DNA from 3 places in the Ruegeria sp. BC8 genome. Region 1 is predicted to be linked to each of the others. Evidence: riboswitches for the same ligand, from Rfam matches in the RefSeq annotation. Region 1 holds a riboswitch; each other region holds the start of a gene.

Region 1 (10,314 bases):
TCAGCCATGCGATCTGGCTGTCGACCAGCGCGATGTCGATCTGCTGGCCTTCGCCGGTCTGATCCCGGTGGCGCAGCGCCGCCAGAATGCCGACGGTCGCGTACATGCCGCACATCACGTCGGCGATGCCCACGCCGACTTTCATAGGGGCTCCGTCCGGTTCGCCCGTCAGCGACATGATCCCGCCATAGCCCTGCGCCATCAGGTCATAGCCCGGCTTGGCCGCGTTCGGGCCGGTCTGGCCGTAGCCCGAGATCGAACAGTAGATCAGCCCCGGAAAGTCCCGCGAGAGGGTTTCATGGTCCAGCCCGTATTTGGCCAGCCCGCCGGGTTTGAAATTCTCGATGAGGATGTCAGCATGAGAGGCCAGCCGCCGGATCTGTGCCTGCCCCTCTGGCGTGGCGATATCGATGGCGACGGACTTCTTGTTGCGGTTCGCGGCCATGAAATAGGCGCTCTGATCGGTCGGGTTGCCATCCGCATCGGTGACATAGGGCGGCCCCCACTGGCGGGTATCGTCGCCACCGGTGGCCGGGTTTTCCACCTTGATCACGCTGGCGCCCAGATCGCCAAGCAGCTGCGTGCAGGTCGGCCCGGCCAGAATGCGTGACAGATCCAGAACCTTGACGCCCTTCAGCGGCCCGTCAGATGCGGCCATCATAGCCTCCGCGGTCGATCTCGGCGGCGATCACGGTTAACGTGTCGGCGGCCATCGCGGCCTTCAGCGCAGCGCGCAGTTCGGCACGGTTGCGCACGGTGTGGCCGTTGCCGCCGAACGCCCGGCCCATCGCGGCATAGTCATGCCGGTCGAAATCGACGCCCCGGTTGCCCATCTGGCGCTGGCGCTGCTTCAGTTCGATCAGTGCCAGGCTGGCATCGACAAAGACCAGAAAGATCGGGTTTCCTCCCATTTCCGCGGCGGTCGACAACTCACCGGCCACCATCAGGAACCCGGCATCGCCGGAAAAGCTGATGACCGGGCGGCCGGGTTCGGCCAGTTTCAGGCCGATCGCCATCGGAACGGCGCAACCCATCGTGCACAGCGCCGAAGACTGGATCAGGTCGCGCGGCTGCAGGCACTGCCACATCTGGCTGAGAAGGATGCGGTGCGCGCCGCTGTCTGCGGTGGCCAAGGTTTCGGGGGGCAGGGTATCGCGAGCCTCGGCGATCACGGCGGCGGGGCCCCAGTCGTCATCGGTCGGAAAGGCTGCGGCCAAGGCGGCCTTGGCCTGCGCCGGCTGGCCTTGGGGCCAGGTCGGGCGGGCGGGGTTGCCCTTGGCGATCGCCTCAAGCGTGGCGCCGGTATCGGCCACCAGGTTCAGCCCCGCCTGATGCATGTAGTGGTCATTCACCACGGCCGAGATGTCGATCACGCGTTTCTCGTCCGGGTCCCAGATCTCGCGCCAGCCGGGGCGCATTTCGATGGGGTCATAGCCCAGGCACAGGATCAGGTCGGCCTGTTCGACCAGCGGCACAAGCTGCGTGTCGGCCAAGGGCGACAGCCCCGCGCCCCCCAGGCACAGCGGGTGATCCTCGGGCACCACGCCCTTGGCCTTGTAGGTCGTGACGAACGGGATGCCGAAATGCTCCAGAAACGCCCGCACCACGCTGCGCGAGTCGTCATACAGCACGTCCAGCCCGATGATCGCCAGCGGACGCTCGGCCTCGGCGACCCATCGGCGGGCCTTCTCCAGGCATGTGCCCTCGGGCGCGACGCGGGCGGCCCGGGTCAGCCGTCGGCGCTTGGCGGCCGACACCCGTGTATCGGCGACCGAGATCGGCACGTCGATATGCACCGGCCCGGGGCGTGGCTGCGTGGCCAGCGACACGGCCTTGTCGGCGATGATGTCGGCGCCCTTGGCCGTCAGGGTGAACGTACCCTTGGTGATCGAGCGATAGACCTGCGCATGATCCATGACCTGATGGGTGTAAGTCAGCGCCTCGTCGGCATCGACGCAGCCGGTCAGCACGATCATCGGTACCCGATCCTGCAGCGCGTTGGCCACGACATTGATGCCGTTCATGGCCCCAGGACCCAGGGTCGCCACCAGAACCGCCGGCGCGCCGTCGCGGTGGTGCACCGCCTCGGCCATGAAACCGGCCGAGTTTTCGTGCTTGGTCAGGTGAAAGGTGATCCCGGCCTGTTCCAGCGCATCGACCAGGGTCAACACCTCGCCACCGGGCATGCCGAATGCGTGGCGGCACCCGGCCTCGTACAGCCGTTGCGCCAGAAGGTCCGCAGCGCGGGGGGACAGGTCCTGCATCGAACAAGCTCCGTAAGTTCCGTTGCGCAGCAGATTGCGGAGGTTCCGGGCCGGTGCAAGCCGCATCACGTCAGTGTGACTATTTGACAGCCATCTGGGCGATGGCGGCGAATTTGGCGTCCAACTCTGCGGCAATCGCGGGCAAGGCGTCGGAGCCACCGTTGTAGGGGGCAAAGACCAAAGTGGGCGTTTTGTAGGACAGCGTCGCGGTCCCGTCCTCGTTTTCCGTGACGTACAGGCGGATCGGCGCCTCGATCATCGCGGGCACCGATTGTTCCAGAACCCGCACCGCATAGTCGTTGTTGAAGACGCCGATCACCCGATTGCCCGGAATGGTGATGCCGCGCGCGGCGGCGGCCTTGGTGGGCCCGGCCTGCGTTACCACGATCAGACCGTTTGCCTTGACTGCTGCGATCGTGTCGGCCACCAGCGCGTCATGGGTCTTGGTCGTCGGGTGGACGGCCCAACCCGGCCGTGGTTCGATATCGGCAGCAAGCGCGGGCAGCGCCAACAGGCCGAGGAAAAACATAAGACGTTTCATCACGGGCTCTCCAGGTCGTGGTTGGCCCAAGTCTTCCCGAATTCCCGGGTGCGTACAGTCACAATATCGTGGGCGGCGGGCTTGCGCCGGGGGTGCGAAACCCGCACAAGCGACAGTGTGAAACGGAAAAGGCAGGCGAGTGGCATGCGTGTTTTGATCTGCAGCAGCTGCGCGGGTGAGCGCGACTTGCCGGCCGAGCGTCAGGCCGTATTGGACGCCCTGCGCGCTGCGGGACTGGACGGGCAGATCGAGATCGCCGAGCACGCCTGTTTCAGCGGTTGCGACGAGCCGACCGTGGTGGCGATGCAGGGCGCGGGCCTCGCTTCCTATGTGTTTTCGGGAATCGATCCGGTCGCCGATGCCGATGACATTGCGGCGACCTGTCGGGCCATTCTGAACAGCCCGAATGGCTGGATCGAAGACGCCCGGCCGTGCGGGCGGCTTCGCTTGTGTCTGAGGGCGCGGATCCCTGCGTTTCAGTCCACCTGAACCGTGACGGCCGCGCTGACCGGCACCCCATCCACGGCCAGCAGGCTGTGGCTGTTGGCGTTCAGCGAGACCTCGATGGTAGTGTCGCCCTTGGGCAGGTCCGAAATGTGCATCCAGTTGCCATAAAGCCGGGCCAGCTTGACGCCGTTTACATAGACATGCGCATGGCCTTCGCCGGGCTTGTTGTCCAGCGAGGCGTTCTCCGGCGAGAAGCGGAAGTTTTTTGGCATCACATGCAGGTTCCAACCCGCCATCGGGTCGGGGGAGACGGCGATCTCCAGCCCCGGCGCGTCCGGTCCGGCGGGCAGGTTGATGGCGGCGCTGTGGTCATGGGCCATGGCCTCGGCGTGATGGCCGCCATGTTGGGCGGGGTCGGAATGGTCGTGGCCATCGAAGGTGACGCCGTTGGCCGCGGCCAGCACGAACCCGGCACCCCCACCAAAGACCAGACCGATCGCGAAAAGAGCAAGCGAGCGTGTCATCATGTTTCCTTGAAAAGCAAATGACCCGCCGGTTGGGCGCCGGCGGGTCGTGGGATTTCGGGGATCAGGCCGCGGCTTCGACGCGCTTGCCCTCGCTTTGCCAGAAATACCCGGCAAACGAACCCAGCAGCACCCAGGCCACAAGGCCGACGCCAAAGGCGCGTGCTGCGAACAGGGCCCCGATCTCGGTCGGAACCGGCCCAGTGAACACGTCGGGTTCCGGCGCGCCGATCAGGTGCGGGGCCATCAACAGCACGGCCGCAACCAGATAGCTGACGATGTTGCCACCAAAGGCGATCAGCCACATGGCCACACCAGCAGCCGCGACGGTTGCCCACCACCAGATCTGCCGCGCGAACACGTCGGCTGCGGCAACACCCGGAACCTCGGGGGCCAGGGTGAAGCCCGGCGCCAGGTGAAAGGCGATGAAACCGGCCAGGCCCCACAGCACGCCCGTGCGCCCGTCAACAGGGTGGCCTTGCGCTTCGGCCAGCGACATCAGGGCGACCAGAACCAGCGCATAGCCGGTATAGGTCAGCATGGTGAACACCACGCTCAGCCCGTCGCGGGTCAGGTCCGAGAACATACCCGGCAGTTCGGGATGGGCCGAGACGGCTTCGGCTCCGAAATGCACCAGCTCTCCGGATTCATAGAGTTCAGCATGCAGCAACACGGGTTGCACGAATAACAACTGCAGCAGGGCGACGATCAACCCGGCTGCAGCACCAGCGAACAACGCGCTGGTCAGAATGCGACTGAACATTGGTTTAGTGGCAGGGGAAGCCGGTTGCGTGGCGCACGTCATGCGCGGCGTCATGCAGCGCCGATGCCTGAACGTGACCAGCCAGGGTGATGATCCCCAGGCCCAGGGCTGCCGCGAACACTGCCGAAAGAATGCCAGCGCGTGCCGTTGATGCGGTTTGCGTTTGTGTCGTCATTTTCTGTCCTCCTGTGCCGCCGCACCCGACGGCCGGTGTTTCATTGTTCGCCTGGCAGGTCTCCTGGCTTGCGGGTCAGCGCCTCTGTTCGCCTTCCCCCCGAACGGATCGGGAGTGGCTGGTTGAACAGGGCTCACCGCTTACAGTCGCGGGGGCGGCTTCGGATTTGACCTGCGCGCAGGCCGCACCAAATTCCCTCTTAGCATCCGGATGTCTCCGGCAGGACCAGACCCGTCCATTTAGACGTGAATGCCGCTGTGGCGCAATCGCCATTTGCGACCTTTCGCGTCAATTCCCGCGCTTTTTCAGAACATAGATATCCATGATCCACCCGTGCCGGGCGCGGGCCTCGGCGCGGGTGCGCAGAATTTCGTCCGCCACATCGGCCAGCGGACCTTTGATCAGGATCTGCTCGGGCATACCCAAGTAAGCCCCCCACCAGATGTCAAAATCGGCCATGTCCAAAGTCTGGAACGAACATTCGCCATCCAGCATAACCGCAACCGTATCGGCGTTGCTGGGCCAGCCCTCGTCGCGGATGCGCCGGCCGGTGGTGACCAGATAGGGTGCGCCGATCTCGTTGATTGGTATGGCATGGGCCGCCGTCAGCGCCTGCAGCGCCGTGATGCCGGGGATCACCGTGGTGTTCGGCTGCGGGTCTAGCCGCGCCGCGATTCGCAGCGAACTGTCATAGAGCGACGGGTCGCCCCAGATCAGCAGGGCGACGGTGCGCGCCTCAGGGTGCCGGGCCATCGCCTCCTGCCAGCGCAGGGCGATTGCGTCGTGCCATTCATCCACGCCGCGCAGGTAGCCATCCTGCGACCGGCGCTCAGGGATGTCGAAATAGGCGATTTGGGGCGGTGTGCCGGTGACCTTGCGGATGATTTCCTCGCGCACGCCGGCCAGATCGGCCTTGTTGGCGCCCTTGCGCGGGATCAGGATCAGATCGGCCGCGCGGATCGCCTGCGCGCCCTGAAAGGTCACGTGGTCCGGGTTGCCGGTGCCGATCCCGATCAAGACCAGATCAATCATCGTCGAACTCCGCCAGCGGACCATAAAGGATCAGCGCTGGCGCGGTGCCGATCTCGGAACCCAGGCGCTCGGCCAAGGCACCGACGGTGGACCGGTGCAGCGACTGCTCAGGCGTCGAGACCGACTCGGCCATCAGCGCGGGGGTATCCAGCGGCAGCCCATGCGCGTGCAGCGCGCCGGCTAGCAGGGGAAAGGTGCGCTTGCCCATGAACACCACCGTCGTCGCACCCGGGTCGGCCAGCGCGGGCAGGTTCAAGTCCTCGGGAAGCTTCCCGCTGACATCGTGGCCGGTGACGAACTGCACGCGCCGCGCGGTCAGCCGCCGGGTCAGCGGGATGCCTGCCGCGGCAGCCGCGGCAATGGCTGAGGGGATGCCCGGAATGATCTCGTGGGCGACCCCGGCAGCGCGCAGGGCCACCAGTTCCTCCTCTAGCCGTCCGAACAGGCCGCCATCGCCCGATTTCAGCCGCACGATCCTTTGGCCGGTCTGGGCGTACTCGACCAGCAGGCGGCTGACATGGTCCTGCTTGGGCGAGGGTCGCCCGGCGCGCTTGCCCACGCCGACAAGGTCGGCGTCCGTGCGCGCATGGCTCAGGATCGGCCCGCTGCTGAGATCGTCGAACAGAACCGCATCGGCTTTTTGCAGCCGGTCCACGGCCTTGAGGGTCAACAATTCCGGGTCGCCGGGGCCGGACCCGATGAAGGAAACGAAACCGCTCATGCGCTGGCCTCTGCGATCAGATGGAAGAACGTACCGGTGACATGTCCGCGGCGCGATCCGGTCTGCGGGCCTTCGGCGCCTTCGGCGTCAAAAACCCGTGCCAGGGGCACGTCGGGTTGCTCGACGATCGAGGAATAGTGGAACTCGTGCCCCCGTAGCGCGGTCCCGGCCGAAAACCCGGGCATGTCGGCCAGCAACTCGGCCCGGCGATAGCCCAGGTTGAATTTGCGCTTCTCGTACGAAGTGACAAGGCCCAGCAGCCCGGCCATCCTATGGCGGGTGCCGTCCTTGTCGATCAGCCCTTCGCCCAGGGCCATGTAGCCGCCGCATTCGCCATGCACGGGCCGCGTTTCGGCATGTTTGCGCAATCCGGTCAGGAACCGCTCTGCCGCAGCCAGGGTTCCGGCGTGTAGTTCGGGGTACCCGCCGGGCAACCAGACCAGATCGGCATCCGGGGCCGGCGCCTCGTCCGCCAGCGGAGAAAACGGCAGGATCTCGGCCCCGGCCGCCCGCCAGCCTTCCAGAAGGTGCGGGTAGGTAAAGGAAAACGCCGAGTCTTGGGCCAAGGCGATCCTTTGCGCCGGAGGGCGCGGAAGCCCGGCCGACGACGGCCCCGCGGGGCCCGACGAGGCCGCCTGCTTGATCGACTCCAGATCCACATGCTCGCGCAGAAAGGCCGCGTAGCCGGCAATTGCGCTTTCCAGATCGGGGTGCTCGACCGCCTGGATCAGACCCAGATGCCGCTCGGGCAGGGTCAGGTCGCCGCGCCGGGGCAGCACGCCCAGAACGGGCAGGCCCGCGCGCTCCATTCCCAGACGGGTCAGGCGTTCGTGGCGCGGGCTGGCGCAGCGGTTCAGAATCACGCCGGCAAAGGGCAGGTCGGGGTTGTACATCCGGAACCCCAGCGCCGTTGCGGCGGCCGATTGCGCCTGACCACCCACATCCAGCACCAGAACCACCGGCCAGCCCATGCGCAGCGCGGTCTCGGCGCTGGACCCATGGCCCAGCTCGCCCGGCTTTGCGACCCCGTCGAACAGGCCCATCGACCCTTCGGCCACCACGATGTCGGCGCCTTTGGCCTGCGCCGAAATCGCGCCCAGCAACGGCGCGCCCATCGCCCAGCTGTCCAGGTTGAACGAGGCCCGCCCTGCCGCCGCCCGGTGAAAGGCCGGATCGATGTAGTCGGGACCGCTCTTGAAGGGTTGCACGGTCAGCCCGTCCTCGGCCAGCGCGCGCAGCAGGCCCAGCATCACAGTGGTCTTGCCCGTCCCCGAGGATGGGGCCGAGATCAGCAGTCCGGGCGGGTTAGTCATCGCCGTGACTCCAGCTCGACCACGGGCTGTCGGCGCTTTGCGGACGATAGCGACGATCATAGGTCTTGGAATACAGGCAGCTTTCATCGAAGCCTTCACCGGCCAGTGCCGGCCCGACCAGGATCAGCGCGGTGCGCGAGATGCTCTCGTCCAGCGAGTCCTTCAACGTGCCCAGCGTGGCGCGGATGATCCGCTCGTCCGGCCAGCTGGCGCGGTACACCACGGCCACGGGGCAGTCGGCGCCATAGGCGGGGGTCAGGTCAGACAAGACCTTGTCCAGATTGCCGATCGACAGGTGGATGGCCAACGTGGCGCCGGTGCGGGCGAAGTTTTCCAGCGTCTCGCCCTCAGGCATGGACGAGGCGCGCCCCGGGGTCCGAGTCAGCACCACCGATTGCGCCAGCCCGGGCAGGGTCAGTTCGGTGCCCAAAGCGGCTGCCGCGGCGGCAAAGGACGGAACGCCGGGGGTCACGCTGACGGGAATGCCCATCTGTTTCAGGCGCCGGATCTGTTCGCCCATCGCCGACCAGACCGACAGGTCGCCCGAATGCAGGCGGGCCACGTCCTGACCGGCATCATGGGCGGTTTTGATTTCGGCCATGATCTGATCCAGATCCATCGGCGCGGTGTTCACGATGCGCGCACCTTCGGGGCAGTGGGCCAGGATCTCTTCGGGCACCAGCGACCCGGCATACAGGCACACCGGGCAAGCGGCGATGATGTCGCGTCCGCGCAGGGTCAGAAGGTCGGCGGCGCCCGGTCCGGCGCCGATGAAATGAACGGTCATGTCTGTCCTCCGATGGCGACCGCGCAGGTGGCAAGCCGGTCGTCCGAGATCTGTCGGGGTGAAAGCAGCCGCGCGCCCGGTCCGGCGGCGGCAAGGGCGGAAGCTTCGGCCACGCTGCCAGTGCCATGACTGGCGCGGCTGCGGGGCGAGCAGGTGAGCGTGCGTTGCCCGGCCAGATCGGCCGAGTCCGCGAAATGCAGGGGCAGGGCGCAGGCGGCGGCAAATTCGGCCAGCGCCGGGTGGCCGGCCTTGTCGGCGGCGGTGGCCAGCGCGTCCACCGCCTGTCCGGCAGTGGCGCGGTCGAACGCTGCGCGCAGGCTGGCGCAGGTCGCGGCGGACGAAAACCCAAGCCCGGCCACGATCATAGGGTCACGCTCCACTGAACGACCGGATAGGCCGATTTCCAACCGCGCCGGGGGCCGAGGTCGCCGGCCTGCGCCAGCTCGATCCGCAGCAGGTCGCCGCCCAGCTTGGCGTGCCATTGGCTCAGCATCGCTTCGCTTTCCAGCGTAACGGCGTTGGCGACCAGCCGGGTGCCCGAGGGCAGGTTGGCGGCAAGCCAGTCCAGTAGCGCGTCGCTCAGCCCACCGCCGATGAACACCACGTCAGGCAAGGGCAGGCCGTCCAGCGCGTCAGGCGCCCGGCCATGGATGACCTGCAACCGATCTTGTCCCAGCGCGTCGGCATTGGCGCGGATGCGCGCGGCGCGGTCGGCGCGCGGCTCGATCGTTGTGGCAGTAAGGGACGGGTCGCACATCAGCCACTCGATGCCGATCGATCCGCTGCCGCCGCCGACGTCCCACAGATGCTCGCCCCGCGCGGGCGCCAGCGCCGACAGGGTCAACGCACGCACCGGCCGTTTGGTGATCTGCCCATCGGTTTCGAAAATCTCGTCGGGTTTGCCCGAGGCCAACGGCAGCGCAGGCCCGTCGCCCGCAACCTCAAGCGCCACGCAGACCGGATGCTCGAACGAGTCCAGCAGGGCTTCGGTCAGGGACATGCTGCGCGCGCGTTCCCGAGGGCCGCCGAGGGCCTCCATCACGTGCAGGGTCGTTTCGCCGAACCCGGTCTCGGTCAGATAGCGGGCCAGCTCGGCCACAGCGGCCCCGTCGCGCAGCAGGACGATGGCGCGCATGCCGCGTGACAGATGCGGACGCAGGCGGGTCAGGGGGGCGGCGTGCAGGCCGAAGGTGGCAGTGCCTTCCAACGGCCAGCCCAACCGCGCCGCCGCCAGCGAGAAGGTCGACTGCCCCGGCCGTGCCACCCAGTCTTCGGGGGCGAAATTGCGCGCGATCACCGACCCGGCGCCAAACCAGAACGGATCACCCGAGGCCAGAACCACCGTGCGCTGGCCCTTCAGCCCTTGCAGGATGGGTAGCCCGTCGGCGAACGGCACCGGCCATTCGATGCGTTCGGCTCCGGTTTCGGGAACTAGTGACAGGTGCCGGGGCGGGCCCATGATGACCTCGGCGCGCTCCAGCTCTTGACGGCTTGCGGCCGACAGGCCATCCAGTCCATCCTCGCCCAGGCCCAGAATGGTCAGCCACGGAGTTTCAGACATGCCCAACCTCCTGATCCTTGGCGGCACGACCGAGGCCAACGCATTGGCCCGCGCCGTGGCGGATTTGGGTGTGGCGGCAATCTATTCCTATGCGGGCCGGGTCGACAACCCGCGGCCGCAACCGCTGCCTACGCGCGTAGGTGGCTTCGGCGGGGCCGAGGGTCTGGCGCGTCACATCCGCGACAA
Region 2 (10,314 bases), 1.2 Mb from region 1:
GCTGTTGCTTGGGCCACCGTTTCGACTGGTGACGTCAGAATTCGCCGCGGTTGCCAGAACACCGATGAATATGAGGGACGTCAAAAACCGCATGCGTATTCCTTTCTGTTTTCAGCCAGCGATGCTCACGCTTTTCCTGCCGGCAGTCCCGCCGAGAGGCGCGTTCACGGTAACCAGGTTAGATCGGCGGTTGGCTTGCCGCCCTGAAGCCTTAGATCGGCCACACCAGATTGATGATAAATATGACCACGAAGTAGGCCAGAAAAGCTTTCCAGTTCCATTGGTGTTTGTTTTCTTCGTTGATCACGCCGGCCGATTTCAACGCCAGGTTGGTGATGATCAAGGCGACAACGATAACTGCCGCATGTGCCAGATCGAAATGCAAGTTGAAGCTCCTTTTTGCAGATTTGGGATTGATGAATGCGTGTCAGCAGTCACCTGACGGCAGCATCGCTACGTCCGAGTATCTTCCCTCAGATGTCGTGATCCGAGCACAAGCACCGGTCTCCTTGTTGAACCAGTACGAGGTCAGCCCTTCGCTTCGGATGAGTTCAAACCCGAGACTTTGAATGCCCATTTCAGCCTGACCCGCTCTTGCGCCTTCAAATGACGACAGATCGCTGGAACTGCCCACGGTTGGTGCACTTGCTTCGACTGATCCGCCACTTTCACCGCATCCTGCAAGCACAGAGACACTGACCGCGCCGATCACCAATAGGATCTTGGAGTTCATCTGCTTTCCTATTTTTTGGAAATGCGTTTCATGGTTTCGGGGCGATCACCTATTCAATTCCAAAAATGACGTTGTAGTCGACGGCAGAGTTGCTGCGGTTGATGACCTCGACAACATGATCTCCGGATTGCCAAAGCTGTCCGCGATACTCCTTGTCCGCAGACATCAATCCCAACAATTCAGACCCATCGGGGTTGCGAATGACGTAGTCCAAAGAGCCATTTTGCGGAGCAACGCGGACATAAAGGAACTGTTCGTTCTTCGCGCCAAGAACGTATTGCTGCGATGCCCCTGGCGCGAGTTGGCCGACGAGCTCGGCGCCGGTGGACCCGGAATCGAATTTGACGCGCTGGCTACCTGTAGACCCGGAAGCGCCGGCCATGGCTCCGCCACCATCATCCATCGCCTCGACAACCGACATCTCGCCAATGCTTCCGTCCTTGTACGCAATGCAGCGCCAAAGTGTTCCGCCGGCGTCACGCAGCATGACGAGCGTGCCGGCTTCCGAGAACTGTGAGCTTTCGATCGTACCGGATTGACCGTCCGGTCCACCGACCTGTCGCAGATGGTCGATACACGCGTCGTCGGCGTCTGACATGGCCAGGGCGGCCGTTCCGCTGATCGCAAGTGCGGGTGTGAAAAGATTCCAAAAACTGCGTTTCATAAGCAGGTCCTCTGTCGGTCTATCGTAAATGTTATGTTTCCGGTGAGCAGAAACCTCACTTCGCTTCCCGCAACTTTGCCAGAAATTCATCGCATGCCTGTGCGCTGCCGACGATCTCGTCCGTCGTTTCAATTCCTTGCAATGATGCCATCTCGGAGTTCACGCGATTGAGGATCTGATCTGCTTGCTCGGCGGTGATCAGGTTCTCGGCCTGAGCTCCCTTCAATGTGGTGCACACACCGGCGGACAAGCCTGTCGCAACGCCGACACCCATCGCGGCCCCGCCGCCCAAGGTCATCGCTCCAACCACGCCGAGGATGAGCCCGATCACAAGCCCCAAGATCACTTTTCCCATGTTTTCCTCCCATTTTGCGGGAAAGAGTTCCGCCTTCATTCCTGGCGCAAACCACGTGCCCATCTGCATATCAAAACCAGTGCCAACAGGTTGAGCACCGGTGCAATCGCCGCGAGCCACGGTTTGGCCGACTCTGAGAAAAGGTCCAACGCAAGGACCCAAGGCAGACCCAGCGGCAAAAGGAATACGCCGGACAATGGGTCTCGTTCCTGTCCAAACCAGCCAAAAGTGCCCGTCACAAACGCAAACAACGCCAACAGGTAAAGGGTCGCGAACGCGATGATGGTTATTCTGCAGACCAAGCCGGACCTCAGCGTATCAAGCCAGTGCTGCGCAGCCGATTTCGGCTACGCATCAAACCGGTCACAACGCGCCTTCGTCGCCCAGGAACTCGATACCAGCTGTCGCGCCATCACTGTAGGCAATACAATTCCACGGAGCCCGATCCTCTCCAACCCCAACGGTGACTTGTGTTCCAGCCTCGCTGAACGCGGATGAGAGCACGACCACTTGCGAATTGTTTGTTGTTTTGGCCACGTCTCGCAGACACGCCTGTTGAGCGGGCGTCAGTTCGGCGGATGCACTTGACGTGCTCGTATCGTCACAGGCCGCTAGTAGTGCGAAACACGTCGCGCCTGAAATCATCATGACTTTGTTAATCACTTTCTTCTCCTCTTGGGTTTGTCGATACATGTGGAATAGGTGGCCTCTTTTTCGCGCTCTCACGTCTATGCAGTCATACGAGCATACCCCGGTCTGGTAATTCCCGTTCCAAAAAAGTCTGCCGCCAATGACATGATTGGCAGACAGTTAATCTGCTGATCCCCGGGATCGTGAACAAAGCGTGCTGACGCAATGACGTCATGGGCAAAAACCGGTGCGAAGTTTCGAGGAAGGGTTCGTACGTTAAGTCCGGGCACCGCGTTCTCCCAACGCTGATTTTCGTGAAATGCCTTCCGACCGCCAGCACTCACTCCAGCAGTCGGAAGGGCCCGACGAAACGGGCGACAGCGACAACAACGGAGGTAAAGCTAAAGTTGTGTCGAATTCGTATGTTTGAATCAATCACAGGATAAATCAATGATTTTTCCGCGCGTAAATTATGTACGCTTGCCAACGATAGGCTTCTGCATTCAAAGAGAAAAGGCGAGGCCGCTCACGGAGGCTTGGCAGTCAGCCCGCTTGCGCCCCCGTGTTTCGGGACCTTCCGGGCTATCGTAAGTCAGTTGGTCAAAACGACGTAATTCGCCGCCCGGTCTGTCGCTCAAGTGGTGCCGAAGGGTCGCCTGGATACCTCCATTGCGCACCCGCCCAGAACGTCGTTGACAGTGCAACCCGATTCATGGATGAGATTGGCGCTGATGGTTCCCGATCGTTTCGGCGGTCGGGTAAAAGGGAATACGGTGCGGCGCCGTTCTGACGCCAATTCCGTGACTGCCCCCGCAACTGTAGGCGGTGTGCGACCCCCGGATGCCACTGGGCCGATAGGTCTGGGAAGGCGGGGCAAGCCATACATCGCGAGTCAGGAGACCTGCCATCATCAAACGCAACTCAACCCGGGCGGGGTGTCCCGGAAGGAGGCCAAGATGGCATTTTCGGCTTGCGCCGCTGACATGACTGGTTCCCTTTCCGCCCCGCGATTTCGCGGAGGGCGAAGTGAGCCGACAATCAACACATCACATCACGGTTTGCCTATCTTGCCGACCCAAGGGCGCAGCCGTACGCCCCGGGCCTGACCTGATCGGACGATTGCGCGCCGCGCTGGCCGAAGACGACGGTTTGGCAGGTTTTGACGTTTCCGGTGCGGCCTGCATGGCCGGGTGATCAGCCAAACGGTGCTTGAAGCTGGCGGAGCACCGGCGAAGGCGCGCGGCAAAGGAGTAGAACTTGCAAGCAAGCCCTTCACTATCTTAGCCGTATTAATGGGTAATGGCGGAGACGAAGGGATTCGAACCCTCGAGACGGTTTCCCGCCTACTCCCTTAGCAGGGGAGCGCCTTCGACCACTCGGCCACGTCTCCGCCGACGGGTATAGCCGTGCAAGCGACGGAAATACAAGGCCAATTCCTGCACCACCGGAAATTTTTGCCGGATTGGGCGAAGCCCTTGAAAACGCTTGGAATCGCTTGGGTCTGCACCCGCTTGGGCAAAGGCGTGGTCGCTATGTCTTGCTGTTGGATTTTCAAGAACCATGCGTGGATTCGCGTTCTGCTTCGATTTGGTTTCGCTGAACCAACGTCGGTTGGCCTGAGAATGTACGCGCGGCCAGAGTACGCAATCGGACACAAAAATTTGGGCGAGCCAGGTGCGGTAGGGAACTGCATCTGCAAAATGATGGGTGTCGCAAACGGCTGAACCAATTGGAGAGGTTGCCTGCCTTTGGCGTTGGAACGCGCTCTGTTGGATCACCAGTGTCAGGTGGTTTGAGTTGCAGAAACGGCCGTTTCTTTTGACTGAACTCGGCGGCTCAGCTTCTCCGCTGAACAGGCATAAGAACAGAAAACTTGCCAATTACATGCCAATGGATGCATATTTGCTAAGATTTTAGTCATTTTGATTGATCCAAAAAAACAGTTTCAGAGGCTGGCCGGGCAGTGAGCGCATCCGCGCTTTACAGTAACCTTTGGGGGAAGGGCTGGCATTTTGGCTTGGTTGAAGATTGTTCTGGTTGGTTTTTTCGTTCTTTGCGTTCCTGCCCTCAGTTGGGCAAATATCGGAACCGTAATCAGCGTGAAACAGGGGGCGGACGTGACCCGTGGCGGCAAAACGCTGCCCCTGCGTAATGGGATGGAGGTGTTGTCCGGCGACTCGATCGTCACGGATGCGAATGGCGTGGTTCAGCTTGTCTTTGTGGATGACACGAAGATCGCGGTTGGTCCCAATGCGCGGATGGTTCTGGACGTGAAGATGTTGCGCGGCAACCGCAAGGCTAAAAGCTTTGCTGTCGAGGCGCTGGGTGGAAGCTTCCGGTTCATCTCGGGCAAAAGCAGGAAAGGCGCCTACTCCATCAAGACGCCGACGGCCACCATGGCGGTGCGGGGCACGGTATTTGACATGTGGATCGCGCCGGGAAACCAAAGCGCGATGCTCGTGCTGCACGGCACGGTTCAGATGTGTGGCCTCGGCGGCTCTTGCCGATCAACGGGTCGGATTTGCAGCTTGTATGCAACCAGCCAGCGTGGTGCGGTCGGGCGCCCGGTCGATCAGGCGATGTATGACAAGGCCGTGGTCAGCGGTTTTCCTTTCATTCAGTCGCAGAAAGACCTCAAACCGCCTTTGCAGGTGGATGTCGAAGGTTGCTCGGGTGAATCCCAACCTGCGCCGCGCGCAAAATCGGACGCGCCCGAACCGCGCCGGTCCGCTCCGCCGCAGAGGCAGGTCAAGGCAGCGGTTGCCGCGCCGCCCGAACAACCGGATCCGGTAGGGCAGTTCGACAGGCCGGGCGATCGGCCCGAATCTATCGATGATCGGCGGGATACTGGCGGCGGTGTCTTTGGGTCCGGCGGCGATGGCTAGAGCGTTGTCCATGTCGTTGCCGGCGAGCAGAGGTTGACGTGAGCGTCAGGCAGCACGAGAAAGCTGGACGGCGCCGTGCTTTTCGGCTGGTGGGCCTGGGTCTGATCCTGTTTGGTTGTCTGCTGCGGGTACTGGACCCTTATCCGGTCCGCATGTCCCGGCTGATCTATTTCGACGTGTTGCAGCGGTTGTCCCCGCGCGCCTTCGATCCCGATTTGCCGGTCCGGGTCGTCGATATCGACGAAACGTCGCTCGAGAATTGGGGCCAATGGCCCTGGCCCCGGACCCTGTTGACGCAGATGGTCGAGCGGTTGGGCGACTATGGCGCCGCTTCAATTGCATTTGACATGTTGTTCGCCGAGCCCGATCGGTACTCACCGTCGCGGCTGCTGAGTGATCCGGCCCTAGCTGACATTCTCAGCGCCAAAAAGGAAGCCGCCCAGCTGGACAATGACATCTTGTTCGGGGCCGAGGTTTCGAACTGGCCAGTCGTGATGGGTGTGGCGGCGCGATTGACCGTAGGGGATCAGGACATTGCCCCGAAGGCCGGGATCGTGGAGATCGGCGAAAACCCGGCCGCCGGGCTGGTGTCCGTGCCCCACTGGACTCCGCTGGCGCCACCGCTGGACCGGGATGCAACCGGGATCGGCGGTGTGAATGTTTCACCTTTGGGCGGCACGGGCGTGGTGCGTCGGGTTCCGGTGTTGTGGCAGGGGCCAAGCGGTGTTCTGCCCGGACTTGGGCTGGAGGCTCTGAGGGTCGCGACGGGCGAGCCGGTGATCTTCATCGAAGGGGCTCAGGGCGAGGCCGGCATCGTGCTGTCGGTCGAATTGGCGGGTCTGGTCCTGCCCACAACGGAAAACGGAGAGGTCTGGGTCAGGTACAGACCGGATGATCCCGGGCTCTACCTGTCGGCCAATGACATACTGCAATCCGCAGATGATCCGGTTCTGCGCAGCCAGATCGAAGGCCGGATCGTATTGATCGGAACGTCGGCGGCAGGTCTGTTCGACATGCATCAGACTGCGTTGGGAGAGTCCGTTCCCGGCGTCTCCATCCATGCCCAAGTCATCGAGCAGGCGCTGCTGGGCGACATGCTGACCCGGTCGGATGTCACCGCCGCCCTCGAACTTCTGGCTTTCATCATCCTTGGAGTCGTCGTCACGGTCGTCATGTCCAGTTTCGGGGCCGTTGCCTCGTTCATGGCCGGCGGCATCGCGGCGGCCGTGGTTGTCGGGGTCAGTTGGTTGGCATTTCAGAACCAGTCCGTGCTGTTCGATGCAACCTTCCCGCTTGCCGGCGGGATGGCCAATTTCGGGCTGTTGTCCGGTTATCTGTTCATATCGACCGAGCGGGAAAAGCGGGTGATCCGGCGGATCTTCTCGCACTATGTCGCGCCCGAGATCTTGGACGAGATGGATGCAACCGGACACCAACTGCAACTGGGCGGTGAAACGCAGGAAATCACGGTCATGTTCTCGGACATTCGCGGGTTTACACCGTTGTCCGAGCGGGTGTCGGCCACAGACCTGGTCGCGCTGCTCAATGAACTGTTCTCGGTTATCGGAGACCGGATCCTGCACGAAAAAGGCACCATCGACAAATTCATCGGGGATGCGGTCATGGCGTTCTGGAACGCGCCGGTTCCGGTGGAGCGGCACCCGCTTCTGGCGGCACAGGCTGCGTTGCAGATGCGGCGAGCTCTGGCCGAGTTCAACGCATCGGACACGATGCGCGGGCATCCTCCGATCGCATTGGCGACAGGATGCGCCACGGGAATGGCCTGTGTCGGCAACATCGGCTCGCGGCGGCGATTCAACTACACGGTGATCGGAGATGTGGTCAACGTCGCCGCTCGAATCGAGCAGAGTTGCCGCCAGGTCGAATATGACATCCTGATCTCAAGCTCAGTCTCACAGGCCGCTGGCGCCGATCTCGCGATGCTCGAAGCAGGGCTTGTTCATCTGAAAGGCAAGACCGAACTGGAGCCGATTTTTGCTTTGGTCGGTGACAGCGTGTTGGCTCATGGCGCGGATTTCCGGAAGCTGCAGGAGATGCATCAGGATCTGATCACTGCGATACGTGCACGGCGGTCTCACGACGAAATACAGCGCTTGAGCGAAGCCTGCAGCGCCCAAGCAGGCTTGGTCGAACCGGGCCTGCGCGCGTTCTATGCGGCCTTGCCGGGACGGTCGGCTGATTTCCGGTTCGACATCCGCTCGGGCCAGGCGATGTTCAGTCATCATGGCAACGTGCACCGGTTTCCCGGATGACAGGGACCCGTTACGGGCCGCAGAGTCAAAACGGGCCGCGCCTTTTTTCAAAGGCACGACCCGTTTCGATCGGACAGGGTTCTCAGTCTCGCCCCCTCGAATACTATCTACAAAATCACGAACTAAAACTTCGATACACTCGAGACTGATCCACATTCCCAATCGGGATGACACATTGATGCCCGATTTCAACCGGGGCGACAGTGAAGCAGTTCACATTCGCAGAAACTTTTTTACAAATTTCTCCACTCGAAGAATCCGGGCCCGGCACGGTGCAGCAGTTTTGCCGCCATGGCCCGGCCCATTTCCGCTGCGTCCTCCGTCGAACCGGTCTCGCTCTCACTGATGGCATCCGATCCATCCGGGCGTAGGACCTCGCCGCGTAGGCGCAACTGCCCATCGGCAAGTTCGGCCAGACCGGCAATCGGAGTTTCGCAGGACCCGTCCAGCGCGGCCAGCAACGTGCGCTCGGCCGCCAAGCGACAGGCCGTTTCAGAGTGATGAATGGCTTCCAGCATCTCGGCGGCCCGGTGGTCGTCCGCGCGGCGTTCGATGCCGATCGTACCCTGCGCGATGGCCGGCAGCATGTCGTCGGGCGAGATTGCGGTGGCAGGCACGTCCTGCATGTTCAGGCGGCGGATGCCGGCCATGGCCAGAAACGTGCATTCGGCCACGCCATCAGCCAGCTTCTTCAGCCGGGTCTGCACGTTGCCCCGGAACTCGACCACGTTCAGATCAGGTCGGCGGTGCAGCAATTGTGCCCGCCGCCGCAGCGACGAGGTGCCTACGACCGCACCTTCGGGCAGGTAATGGATCGAGCTGAGGCGGGGCGAGATGAAGGCATCGCGCACGTCTTCGCGCGGCAGAAACGTGTCCAGCACCAGCCCCTGCGGCTGTTCGACGGGCATGTCCTTGGTCGAGTGCACGGCGATGTCGATGTCGCCACCCAGCATCGCCTCTTCGATTTCCTTGGTGAACAGGCCCTTGTTGCCGATCTCTTTCAACGGGCGGTCCGCGTCGATCATGGCGCGGTTGTCGCCGGTGGTCTTGATCACCACGATCTCGAACGCCTGTTCCGCCAGATCGAAGGCATCGCACAGCCGCTGACGGGTTTCATGGGCCTGGGCCAGCGCCAGCGGCGAACCACGGGTGCCGATCTTCAGCGGCGATGCGGGGGTGGGCAGGGTCAAAGTCATGGGCACAGCTTTAGTCGCGTCACATTGCCCTGACAATGGGGGCCACGCTTGACATTTTGCCGCTGAAGGCGGACCCGTTGCGCAAACCGGAATAGTGGGGGCTGACATGGCCGAGAACAAGAAACTGCTGCGGGCGCTGGCGGGCGAGGTACTGGACACGCCGCCGATCTGGATGATGCGACAGGCCGGACGCTATCTGCCGGAATACCGCGCGACGCGGGAACAGGCGGGCGATTTCCTGTCGCTGTGCTACACCCCCGATCTGGCGGCGGAGGTGACACTGCAGCCGATCCGCCGCTATGGGTTCGATGCCGCGATCCTGTTTGCCGACATCCTGCTGGTGCCGCAGGCGTTGGGCGCCGATCTTTGGTTCGTCACCGGCGAAGGGCCGCGCCTGTCGACGATCACGCGGCGATCGGATTTCGACGCCTTGAAACCCGTTGATGCGATCCACGGGACCTTGTCGCCCGTCTATGAAACCGTGCGCATCCTGTCGCGCGAGTTGCCGTCCGAGACGACTCTCATTGGCTTTGCCGGCGCCCCGTGGACCGTTGCGACCTATATGATCGCCGGGCGTGGCACCCCTGATCAGGGCCCTGCCCACGCCCTGCGCGAGGAAAACACCGCGCTGTTCGAGGCGTTGCTGGACCGGATCACGGCGGCCACGATCGAATACCTGTCGGCTCAGATCGAAGCGGGGGCCGAGGTGGTCAAGATCTTCGACAGCTGGGCCGGCTCATTGAAAGGTGAGGCCTTCACCAAATACGCGGTCGAGCCATGCCGGATCATTACCCAGGCGCTCAAGGAACGCCATCCGGGCATTCCGGTCATCGGTTTCCCGCGTGAGGCGGGCGAGGGCTATGTCGGTTTCGCAAAGGCCACCGCTGTCGATTGCGTGGCGCTGGACAACTCGGTTGCGCCGGAATGGGCGGCCGAACATGTGCAGGTGGATGGCTGCGTGCAAGGCAACCTGGCCTCGTCGCACATGGTCACCGGCGGGCAGGCGCTGGTGGATGAGACCCGCCGCATCCTGCGCGCCTTTTCCAAGGGGCCGCATATTTTCAATCTGGGTCACGGGATCACGCCGGATGCCGACCCGGAGAATGTGCAGTTGATGATTGACACGGTCCGCGGCGGGTAGGCGGCGCGGGAGGGGGCCAGCGCCCTCTTGGCCGTTGGCCATATGAAGGGTGTGTCAGGTCTTCTTGAGAGCCTGAAGTTCCGTAAGGATTTCGGTCGTGTGTTGGCCGCGGGCCGGGCTGGGTTTCGGCTGCCATTGGTGGGTGGAGAAGCGCGGGGCGGCGGCGGCCTGCAGGGTGCCGTCTGCCGTGCGCCAGGTTTGGCGGGCGGTGTTCATCGGGTGGGTTGCGGCCTCGTCGGGGCAGAGCACTGGGGCGACGCAGGCGTCTGAGCCTTCGAACAGTTTGGCCCAATGGTCGCGCGGTTTGGTTGCGAAGATTTCCGCCAGGCGCTGGGTCAGGTCTGGCCAGCGCATGCTGTCGTATTGTTGCTGAAACGGCGGGTCTTGGGACAGGCCCAGGATTTCGAGGAATTGGGCATAGAATTTCGGCTCGAGGC
Region 3 (10,314 bases), 540 kb from region 1:
GCGGGTGAGAAACATTCGGCGGCCCTGGCCAGCGAACTGGCTGGCGAAATCTATGGCCTTGAACTGCTGGCGCGCCACATCGAAGACAGCGACGACAACACGACCCGCTTTCTGGTGATGTCCCGCGAGGACGACCGCAGCCGCCGTGGCGAGCACGGGATGATCACCAGCTTCGTGTTCCAGGTCCGGAACATTCCGGCGGCGCTGTATAAGGCCATGGGCGGTTTTGCCACCAACGGCATCAACATGACCAAGCTGGAAAGCTACATGGTTGATGGCTCGTTCACGGCGACTCAGTTCTACGCCGACATCGTCGGCCACCCGGAAGACCGCAACGTGCAGCTCGCGATGGATGAACTGCAGCATTTCACCACGAATGTGGAAGTGCTGGGCGTGTACCCCGCTGCTCGACCACGCGGTTAGTCTGCTCCCACGCGCAGGCAGCTTGGGACTGCTCACCGCCAGTCAAACGCCGGCTCTCAAGCCCCGTGCAGATAGCGTTCTTCCATTTCGCGCGCAAAATCGCTCAGTCGCATCTGGAACTGGCGCCGGAATCTGGCCTTGCCCAGCTTCAACGACTGCAGAAGCAGACGCGCAGGCAAGGTCTTGGCCGCCAGTGACATCTCGATGCTCAGCCGCGTCTGCTTTTGCGACAGCGACAGAAGATCAATCGTGGTCAGGCCGTTCATCCCCTTGCTGGTCGATCGAAACCGCATGGCTGTGGGGCGATCGAACTCGGCCACCTCGATCGCGACGTGGCGTGGCTTGCCACGGATCATGATATCGGCTTCCCAGCACGACCCGACCCAGTGGCCCGGCATTTCGACAGTGCGTCGAACCTCGACACCGCGGCGCATCGCCATGCGCTCGAACCGTTCGAAGTCCGCGACCATGTCGAACACCGCATCGATCGGCGCCTGGATATCTTCGCGTGCTGAAACCTGCATGTCGGCCTTTTCTGCTCAGTCAGGGTGTCAGTGTTTCGTCAGTCCAGCGTATCTGCAAGCCAGTTACGCAAAAGAAAATGCGCGATTGCCCCCTTTCGCGCCGGCAGAAGCTTGGGGTGCTCGCCTGCAAAAGCCTGCATCATCTCGGACTTGGTGACCCACATCGCGTCCTCGATCTCGACCGGGTCGATCGTGATCTCGCGGGACAGCGCCTGCGCTGCACACCCGAACATCAGCGACGACGGAAATGGCCAGGGTTGACTTGCCAGATAGCTGACGTGTCCGACCGGAACGCCAGCCTCCTCCATGACCTCACGCCGCACGGCGGCTTCGAGGGTCTCGCCCGGCTCGACGAAACCGGCCAACAGTGAATACATGCCGTCGGGCCACCCCGGAGATCTGCCCATCAGGACGGAATCGCCATGCGTGACCAACATGATCACCACCGGATCGGTCCGTGGAAAGTGCTGACCGCCACAGGCCGGGCACAGTCGTTGCCACCCCGCCTGTGAAATGTTGGTCGGGTTGCCGCAGCGCGCGCAGAACCTGTGCGTCTCGTGCCAGCCGATCACGGCTTTGGCGGTGGCTGCCAATTCGGCGTCCCGGGCCGACAGCCGGGTCATGATCCGACGAAGCTCGGCGAACACGTGGCCCACGGGCAGCCCCGGATGCTGCTGTTCGGTTCGGTCCACGAACGCTCCAACGCCCGACAGGTCCAACCCGTCGGCAGACCAATTCGAAATGTCCATTGCAAACAGCGGCGCACCCGCATCACTGCGCCCCAGCAAGATCGGTTGGTCAATCGCCCCGCCGAGTCCGTTCTCAACCAGATCGTGGTCTATCGGAACCAAGGCCAACTGGTCCAGCGCTTCGCCCATGACCAACGGTTTGCCCCGCCACATAAGGATGCACCGCGCCGTAGTATCGGACCGTGCTGCCTCCAAGGCTCTGGCATCGGTACGGATCTGCGCCGCCCGGTCCAGTCCAGAGCCGCCAAATGTCACGCTTTCCGCCCGTTTCATGCCTGTCCCTTTGGAATTTGCACAAGGGCTGCCACGACTTGGGCACTGGTGCAATGGGAATTCACACTCGCAAAAAGCATCGTTGTCGCAAAGGACGCATGGAAGCCCTGACGATTGCCTGTATTCTACCTTTCAGTGAAAACGTATGCACAACAGCACCTAAAAGAAGAAAATTGGCTCTGAAATCCTCCCTGCTTCAGGTACATCCCCACTTAAAAACCGCGCACATCCGGATTCTTGCAACGACCGATCTGCACATGAATCTGACCAGTTTCGACTATTATGCGGACCGGCCGGAACCAAGTGTAGGCTTCACCCGAACCGTCAGTTTGATCCGCTCTGCACGTCAAGAGGCGGAAGAGGCGAATGTAACTGTCCTGCTGTTCGACAACGGCGATTCCCTTCAGGGGACACTTCTGGGTGACTGGGCGGCCGAACAGACCGACACGACCCACCCTTTGATGTCCGCCTTTGGGCGCTTGGGCTACGACGCAATTGCGCTGGGGAACCACGACTTCGGCTTTGGTCTCCCAGCTCTGGGCCGGATCGTTTCTCGGGCACCTTGCCCGGTTTTGTGCAGCAACATGCAGTGTCTGACCGGGGTCGCGCCTTGGCAGAAACAGGCCATCCTGACCCGTCATGTCCACATCAACGGCCAAAGCATTGCTGTCCGAATTGGCGTTTTCTCGATCCTGCCGCCGCAGACGGTGAAGTGGGAAGCACCACAATTGCAAGGCCAGGTCGTAGCCGAGGATGCCGTCGCTACGGCGCGCCGGATGGCCGAGAATTTGCGTCGTCAGGGCTGTGCCCTGATTGTGGCTCTTGCACATTCCGGCCTAGGCGAGCCCGACGCCGCACCGATGTCGGAGAATGTGGTCGCACAGCTTTCTGCTCTGGACGGTATTGATGCAATCGTGGCCGGACACACGCACCTGACACTGCCCGACCCAAGCGATGGTAACCCGCAGCTGGCCAGACCCTTGGTCATGCCCGGATCAGCGGGGTCGCATTTGGGGGTGATCGACCTGACGCTTGCCGTGAACGCCACGGGAGAAGTGAGAATTGCTGGTCACAGCGCGCATCTGCGCGCGATCTGCCCGGGCGGGGCTGAAACCGGCGCTCGGGTCGTTCCTGAAGACCCTGAGATGGTCGAACTTTATGCCGCCGCCCATAAGGCGACCCGCAAAGCCGCTGCCCAGCCGGTGGGCCGGATCAATCGTACCCTGCACAGCTATTTCACCTTTTGCGGGGTGGATCAGGGGCTGAACTTGGTCGCCGCAGCACAGGCGGCAGCCCTGCGACCGGTTCTGGCCGGAACGACCTTTGAAACCCTCCCTGTTCTGTCCGCAGCCGCACCTTCGAAATTCGGAGGCCGGGCCGGACCACGGCATTACACCGAAGTCCCGGCTGGCGATGTCACCGTAAGGCATGTCTCGGACTTGCATGTGTTTCCAAACCAACTGGCCGCCATGCTGCTGGATGGCCGCCAGATCGCCGAGTGGCTGGAGATGTCGGCTGCCCAGTTTTCCCAACTTGGCAACAGCGACGAGCAGGTTCTGATCGACCCCGAGGGCACCGGGCACAATTTCGACGTGCTGCATGGGGTGACCTACAGGTTCGATCTGACCCAGCCCGCGCGATATGATTTAGGCGGCCAGTTGATCGACACGTCCCATTCCCGCCTGCGCGATCTTGCCTTTCAGGGCCGCCCCGTCGATCCGGATGAACAATTCGTCGTTGCATCAAACAGCTACCGAGCCAATGGCGGCGGCAACTTTCCCGTCCCAGACCCGGCCCGCCTGATCCCGGTGCCGCCGCTGAGCCTCCAGGGAATCTTGCGCGACTACCTGGCGGGACGATTGGGTCCGGATCCGGTGGAAAACACCGCCCAAAGCTTTTCCTTTGTTCCGCAGGCGGGCCGGTCCGTGATTCTGAAGACCGGGCCACGCGCTGCAAACTACCTGCACGAGCTCGACCACTTTGCAGCCACCACCGACGGGCAGGACGCGCGCGGGTTTCTTAGGGTACGCCTGTCTTTGTGACGGGTTGCCAAGCGGGTGCGTGATGCCTATATCGGCGGTCGAGAGGTTGGCGCGGGCAAGCGCCTCGCCAACCTGGTCAGGTCCGGAAGGAAGCAGCCACAACGAGCCCCGCTTGGGTCGATGTCCAACCTCTCACTTGACGCCGCGCCGCGTATTCGGCCCGGTCAATCCAACCTCTGCATTTCGTCGTTGTTCCTGAAAACCGCGCTTGCGGGCGGGTCAGGCGATCAATCGCGGCCAAACGGCACTGCTGCGCCGGGCGAAGGCGCCGATATGACCGATTTCGGACAGCCCGAAATCCTTGGGATCCAACAAGTGCCGACGGGCGGTCGGACCATAGAGTTCAGCCAGCCGCCAGACGGCGGGCGGTGGCACTGTCTGGTCATCCTCGAACGCAATGATATCCGCCGCGGCGTTCGCCCGGCTCCAATCCGCCTGGGGAAGCGTGTCTCCCAATTCTGGCAGATAGCTGGTGGGCGATGTACACCACTTGCGCCATTGCCAATAGACGCCCGCCGGCAAATCGGCTCCGAATCCCAGAAGTTTCCCCGGCAGGTACCCCAGAAGACGCACCAGAGGTGGCACGTGGCCATACCAGAACAGAGTCGCCAAGCCCTTGTAGGGCCACGGGTGATCGGCCACCGTCACCAAACCTGCGCACACACAGATCATCCGGTCGATCTGTTCGATTTCCGGTTGCAGCGGACCCAGCATTCCACCGACCGAATGCCCGATCACCCACAGTTTTGCCTGCGGGTATCGACGGTGCATCTCGGCACGCGCTGCGGGCATGTCGATCAGCGCCCAGTCCGCCATCGTGGCCTTCGAGTCTTTCAGCCGCCCGGTCAGCGAATGCTCGAAATCCCAGTAATCATATGTCAGGCAAGCCATACCGCGCTCGGCGGCCAGCCAGCGAGCAAAGTGCTGATAGTAGTCACGTGGCACTCCTGTTGCGCCGTTCAGCACAACAACGGTTTGCGGCTCGACCGCCGGAGTGTAAAGCCGCGCCGCCAGCTGGGTCTGGCCCGACGGAAACTTAAAGTCTTCCACGTCAACCGCGTGCTGCGAATCCAACATCTTTGCCTCCAAACACTCTGGACCGATCGGTCTAATGCTTTGTGTCTGGACCAATTGGTCTAGGCCTGTCAATATTTGGCCTGCATGACCCAACGTCCACCAAACACCAAAGATCGCCTGATCGTGACTGCCGCCAAACTGTTCCAGCGCTCGGGCTATAACGGTGTCGGTCTGGCGGAATTGCTGGCCGAAGCGCAGGCCCCCAAGGGTTCACTGTATCACCATTTTCCAAAGGGCAAGCCGGATCTGGCCCTGGCGGCGGCCAGTTGGGCCTCGGACGGGATGTTGAACATGATCGCTGCGGCATTCGACGACGCCGCGGGTTTTCGCGACGGGGTCACCACCCTGTGCCACAAAATCGCGAAGCTATTCGACACCTCGGCCCAGTGGGAGACCTGCCCCATCGCCGCCACCCTGTTCGAAAGCCCCGACAACCGCGCGTTTCGGGAACATGCCGACCGTCTGTATGAAAGCTGGATCATCGAAGTTCGAAACCACGCCGCGCGGTTCGGAGTTTCCGACCCTGAAAATGCTGCGGACACCCTGTTCATCGTAATGCAGGGCGGCTGGCAATTGGCGCGTGCCCGCAGGGATTCGAATGTGCTGCGCAGACTGCCTGATCTGTTCCCTTGGGACACACTCCGGCAACCGGGCTGAAACCGTCTTGACTCGATCCCGGATACACCGCTAGCGATGAGGGGATGGTTCCCGTACCGTTTCGGTCCGGGATGAAAAGGGAACACGGTGCGGTCCAACCCGGAACTCCGGAGCGGACCAAGGCCGCGACTGCCCCCGCAACTGTAGGCGGAGAGCGATGCCGAAATACCACTGACCGCAAGGTTGGGAAGGTCGGCAAAGCAAAGACCCGCAAGTCAGGAGACCTGCCATCAAACGTGAAACCGAAACTCGGACGGGGTGTCCGGGCAGGGTCTGGCTTTGAAACCGGCGTCTGTCCAAATCCACCCCGCCAGCGCGCGGAGGGCGCAACATGATTTGGAAGACCGATACCCATGAATTCGTGGCAACCATCTGCCAGCGCACCGGAAAGACCTGCCCGGCATTGGCGCGCATGGCACGGGCCATCGCGCAGGCAATGGCGACGGCGCAGGCCGCTACATCCCCCGACTTCCAAGTGGAAGGCAGCAGCGAACTGGCCCATTGCGAACATGGCTGCACGGCGCGGTTCGATGCACGTCCCGAACGGATCCGCGTGTATTGCGGAGCGGCCGCCGACACCCCACCCGACTGCCTTGATACCTTTGCCGACATGCTGTTTGACGACCAGCGCGACGCCCTGCCCGCACAGGTCATTGGTGATCGACCCTGTGCGATGCTGCAGGCCACGGCGATCATGCCGGTGGTCAGGGCCGAGCGCGAATTCCGCGCAACCGCCTGAAGGTCAGGTCGCCAGTGCCTCGCGCGCCGGGGCGACGGCCCAGTCCATCTGAGCATCAGTCTCGACCGCGCAGGGGCGTACGGCCCGCAGGCGTTTCAGGGCCTGTTCCGGCTGCTCGCCGCTTTCTATCATCAAGCGCAGGACAACCATGCCCGACCGTCCGCAACCGCCCCGGCAGTGAACCAGTACCCGCCCGCCGCCCGACAGCGCATGGCGGGCGGCGGCACTGACTTCGGGCCAGCGGCCGGATATCTCGGTCGACGGCACCGAGAAGTCGGCGACCGGTAGATGTGCCCACCGGCAGGCGCGCCGATGGATGTCACAACCCAATTCGCCCGCACCCACAGAAACCAGTTCGGCAAGGGTTGTCATCGAAATCACCAACCCCGGCGCCCAAGCTGAAATCAGGTCCAGGTCTCCCTCATAGTCGCCGCCACCGCCGGGAACCGAGGTCAGGGCCAGCGTTCCGCCGCCCACCTGCAATGCATGAACCACAAGATTTGTCATCAGACGTTCCCCCCGAAACTGGCTGATTGAACTTGATCCGCGCAGTATGCCTCACACCGCGCGCTCGCCAAAGCGAAAAACCTGCACCGGTGCTGTGGACGCGGGGCACCTGGAACTCTACCCTGCATCGTCAGTACGAATCCGTCAGAGCAGACATGACCACACAGTCCAGCCCCGCCTATCAGGTTCTCGCCCGAAAATACCGCCCGGAAACCTTTGCCGACCTGGTCGGTCAGGATGCCATGGTGCGCACGCTGAAAAACGCGTTCGAGGCGGACCGGATCGCGCAGGCCTTCATCATGACCGGCATCCGCGGCACCGGCAAGACGACCACGGCCCGGATCATCGCCAAGGGCATGAACTGCATCGGACCCGACGGCAATGGCGGCCCAACGACCGAACCCTGCGGCCAGTGCGAGCATTGCGTGGCCATCATGGAAGGTCGCCATGTGGACGTGCTGGAAATGGACGCCGCCAGCCGCACCGGCGTGAACGACATCCGAGAGATCATCGACAGCGTGCGCTATCGCGCCGCCAGCGCGCGGTACAAGATCTACATCATCGACGAAGTCCACATGCTGTCGACCAGCGCCTTCAACGCGCTGTTGAAAACGCTGGAGGAACCGCCCGAGCATGTGAAATTCATCTTCGCCACGACCGAGATCCGCAAGGTTCCGGTCACCGTGCTGTCGCGCTGCCAACGGTTCGACCTGCGCCGGATCGAGCCCGAAGTGATGATCGGCCTGCTGCGCAAGATCGCCACCGCCGAGGGCGCGGAAATCTCGGATGACGCGCTGGCACTGATCACCCGCGCCGCCGAAGGCTCGGCCCGGGATGCGACCTCGCTGCTGGATCAGGCAATCAGCCATGGTGCCGGCGAAACCACCGCCGACCAGGTTCGCGCGATGCTGGGACTGGCCGACCGGGGCCGCGTGCTGGACCTGATGGACATGATCCTGCGCGGCGATGCGGCCGGGGCCCTGACCGAACTGGGCGCGCAATATGCCGAGGGCGCCGACCCGCTGGCGGTGCTGCGCGATCTGGCCGAAATCACGCATTGGGTCTCGGTGGTGAAGATCACCCCCGACGCAGCCGAAGATCCCACCGTCTCGCCCGATGAACGCACCCGCGGCCAGCAGATGGCCGAGGCGCTGCCGATGCGGGCGCTGACCCGGATGTGGCAGATGCTGCTGAAGGCACTAGAGGAAGTCTCGGCCGCCCCCAACGCCATGATGGCCGCGGAAATGGCGGTGATCCGCCTGACCCATGTGGCCGATCTGCCCAGCCCTGAAGAGTTGATCAAACGCCTTCAGGACAGCCCTCCGCCGCCCGTCGGCGGGCCGGGGGGCGGCGTTCCGGTTGCCGGCAACACCGCCCCGCCCGTGACCGCGACGGCCTCGGCCTATGCGCCCACCCCGCGCGGTGTGGGCGGCGCGCCCACGGCGGCGTTGGCCCAAGACGTGCAGACCGCGCTGGCGCGTTATCCAACGTTTGAGCATGTGGTCGAGCTGATCCGCTCCAACCGTGACGTGAAGCTTCTGGTCGAGGTCGAGAACGGCGTCCGCCTTGTCTCGTACCAGCCGGGCCGGATCGAGTTCACGCCCACCGAAAAGGCGCCCACCGACCTGGCCGCGCGGCTCGGGTCCGCGCTGCAGCGCTGGACCGGCAATCGCTGGGCGGTCTCGATCGTCTCGGACGGGGACGCGCCCACCATCGCCGAACTGCGCGACGCGGCCGAGCTGGCGCTGAAGGCCAAGGCCGAAGAACACCCTTTGGTTCAGGCGGTTCTGACACAGTTCCCCATGGCCCGCATCACCCGGATCGAAACGCCTCAGGACCGTGCGGCCAAAGTCGAAACCGAAGCCCTGCCCGAGGTCGAAGACGAATGGGATCCGTTCGAGGAAGACTGATCATCCGCGCAGAAGGCGCGCTGCCCTTGTGAAGGACGCAGACGGCCCGTATTTAGGCCGCAAATCGAATGACAGGAGACATACAGATGCTCAAAGGACTCGGCGGTCTGGGCGACATGGCCAAGATGATGAAATCCGCGCAGGAACTGCAGACCAAGATGGCGCAGATGCAGGAAGAGCTGAACACTATCATGGTCGTCGGCGAATCCGGTGCGGGCCTGGTCAAGGCCACGGCCTCGGCCAAGGGCGAGCTGAAAGGGCTGGACATCGACCCGTCGATCTTCAACAGCGACGACAAGGAAGTGGTCGAAGACCTGATCCTGGCCGCCATCAAGGACGCGCAGACCAAAGCGGCCGAGCGGTCGCAGGAAGAAATGGCCAAGCTGACCGAAAGCATGGGCCTGCCGGCGGACATCAAGCTGCCGTTCTGATCTTTGCCCCTCGCCCCCCCGCCGCCAAAGCCACGCAGGACAGGCCATGAGTTCGAACAGTGACATCGACGCCCTGATCGATCTGATGGCCAAGCTGCCGGGGCTGGGACCGCGCTCGGCCCGGCGGGCGGTGCTGCACCTGATCCGCAAACGCGCCCTGCTGCTGACGCCGTTGTCGGACGCCATGCAGCAGGTCGCCGCCACCGCACGCGAATGCCTGAACTGCGGCAACGTGGGCACCACCGACATCTGCGACATCTGCAATTCCGAACACCGCGCCACCGGTGAGCTGTGCGTGGTCGAAGACGTGGCCGACCTGTGGGCGATGGAACGCGCGGGCGTGTTCAAAGGCCGCTACCATGTGCTGGGCGGAACGCTCTCGGCGCTGGACGGCGTCGGCCCGGAAGACCTGCGCATCCCCCGCCTGCGCGACCGCGTCACCGCCGAAAACATCACGGAAGTAATCCTGGCCCTGAACGCGACCGTCGACGGGCAGACCACGGCCCATTACATCGCAGATCAGTTGGAAGGACAGGTCCGCCTGACCTCGCTGGCGCAGGGCGTGCCGATCGGGGGCGAGTTGGACTATCTGGATGACGGGACCATCACCGCAGCGCTGCGGGCGCGGAAAGAACTGTAGCCGCCGCGTGCTGCCTGCAAGCAGCACGCTCTCGCCCCTCCCCGATTGCAAGGTACCACTTTACCCATCGGTCAGGTGTAGGCACCCGACGAGTAGGTCAATTCATAGGAATGGCTGTAGATCTCGAAGACTATCCCGAACGGATCCTCGACATAGACCATGCGGTAGGGTTTCTCGCCGGGGTAGTAGTATCGGATAGGCATGCGTTGTTTCCCGCCGGCCGCCACGATTTTTTCCACCAAGCCTTCGACATCAGGATCCTGGACGCAGAAATGGAACGTCCCGTTCCTGCGAAAGTCGATGTTGTTTTCCGGCGCGTAGTTTCCATCAAACTCAAAAAGC

Evidence for each region. A riboswitch is a leader RNA that binds a small molecule or an ion and turns the genes downstream of it on or off. The one in region 1 is predicted to bind cobalamin.
Region 2: it holds a riboswitch for cobalamin, as region 1 does, so the genes downstream of both, ACR3EK_RS16775 (thioredoxin domain-containing protein) here and ACR3EK_RS10675 (CbtB domain-containing protein) in region 1, are expected to answer to the same signal.
Region 3: it holds a riboswitch for cobalamin, as region 1 does, so the genes downstream of both, ACR3EK_RS13290 (hypothetical protein) here and ACR3EK_RS10675 (CbtB domain-containing protein) in region 1, are expected to answer to the same signal.

Annotation. Positions count from the first base shown of each region.
Region 1 is NZ_JBQFIV010000001.1:2,094,689-2,105,002, reverse strand. Features, by position in the region: gene ACR3EK_RS10705 (CaiB/BaiF CoA transferase family protein) at 1-658, opposite strand, end outside; gene ACR3EK_RS10700 (thiamine pyrophosphate-binding protein) at 645-2,264, opposite strand; gene ACR3EK_RS10695 (DUF302 domain-containing protein) at 2,344-2,805, opposite strand; gene ACR3EK_RS10690 (DUF1636 family protein) at 2,950-3,294, shown strand; gene ACR3EK_RS10685 (hypothetical protein) at 3,282-3,776, opposite strand; gene ACR3EK_RS10680 (CbtA family protein) at 3,841-4,539, opposite strand; gene ACR3EK_RS10675 (CbtB domain-containing protein) at 4,544-4,714, opposite strand; cobalamin riboswitch at 4,751-4,959, opposite strand; gene cobF (precorrin-6A synthase (deacetylating)) at 5,003-5,746, opposite strand; gene cobA (uroporphyrinogen-III C-methyltransferase) at 5,739-6,467, opposite strand; gene ACR3EK_RS10660 (cobyrinic acid a,c-diamide synthase CobB) at 6,464-7,780, opposite strand; gene cobM (precorrin-4 C(11)-methyltransferase) at 7,773-8,567, opposite strand; gene ACR3EK_RS10650 (cobalamin biosynthesis protein) at 8,564-8,932, opposite strand; gene cbiE (precorrin-6y C5,15-methyltransferase (decarboxylating) subunit CbiE) at 8,929-10,128, opposite strand; gene ACR3EK_RS10640 (cobalt-precorrin-6A reductase) at 10,127-10,314, shown strand, end outside.
Region 2 is NZ_JBQFIV010000001.1:3,327,280-3,337,593, forward strand. Features, by position in the region: gene ACR3EK_RS16745 (protein-tyrosine phosphatase family protein) at 1-93, opposite strand, end outside; gene ACR3EK_RS16750 (hypothetical protein) at 212-385, opposite strand; gene ACR3EK_RS16755 (hypothetical protein) at 428-733, opposite strand; gene ACR3EK_RS16760 (hypothetical protein) at 783-1,397, opposite strand; gene ACR3EK_RS16765 (hypothetical protein) at 1,453-1,791, opposite strand; gene ACR3EK_RS16770 (hypothetical protein) at 2,116-2,415, opposite strand; cobalamin riboswitch at 3,098-3,305, shown strand; gene ACR3EK_RS16775 (thioredoxin domain-containing protein) at 3,409-3,576, shown strand; tRNA gene ACR3EK_RS16780 (tRNA-Ser) at 3,683-3,772, opposite strand; gene ACR3EK_RS16785 (FecR family protein) at 4,482-5,267, shown strand; gene ACR3EK_RS16790 (CHASE2 domain-containing protein) at 5,306-7,540, shown strand; gene hemC (hydroxymethylbilane synthase) at 7,774-8,736, opposite strand; gene hemE (uroporphyrinogen decarboxylase) at 8,843-9,877, shown strand; gene ACR3EK_RS16805 (CaiB/BaiF CoA transferase family protein) at 9,932-10,314, opposite strand, start outside.
Region 3 is NZ_JBQFIV010000001.1:2,630,346-2,640,659, forward strand. Features, by position in the region: gene ACR3EK_RS13255 (prephenate dehydratase) at 1-423, shown strand, start outside; gene ACR3EK_RS13260 (SRPBCC family protein) at 480-947, opposite strand; gene nudC (NAD(+) diphosphatase) at 986-1,969, opposite strand; gene ACR3EK_RS13270 (5'-nucleotidase C-terminal domain-containing protein) at 2,143-4,011, shown strand; RNA gene ffs (signal recognition particle sRNA small type) at 4,051-4,149, shown strand; gene ACR3EK_RS13280 (alpha/beta hydrolase family protein) at 4,231-5,088, opposite strand; gene ACR3EK_RS13285 (TetR/AcrR family transcriptional regulator) at 5,173-5,745, shown strand; cobalamin riboswitch at 5,776-5,991, shown strand; gene ACR3EK_RS13290 (hypothetical protein) at 6,077-6,484, shown strand; gene ACR3EK_RS13295 (protein-tyrosine phosphatase family protein) at 6,488-6,991, opposite strand; gene ACR3EK_RS13300 (DNA polymerase III subunit gamma/tau) at 7,147-8,901, shown strand; gene ACR3EK_RS13305 (YbaB/EbfC family nucleoid-associated protein) at 8,988-9,332, shown strand; gene recR (recombination mediator RecR) at 9,379-9,972, shown strand; gene ACR3EK_RS13315 (lactoylglutathione lyase family protein) at 10,044-10,314, opposite strand, start outside.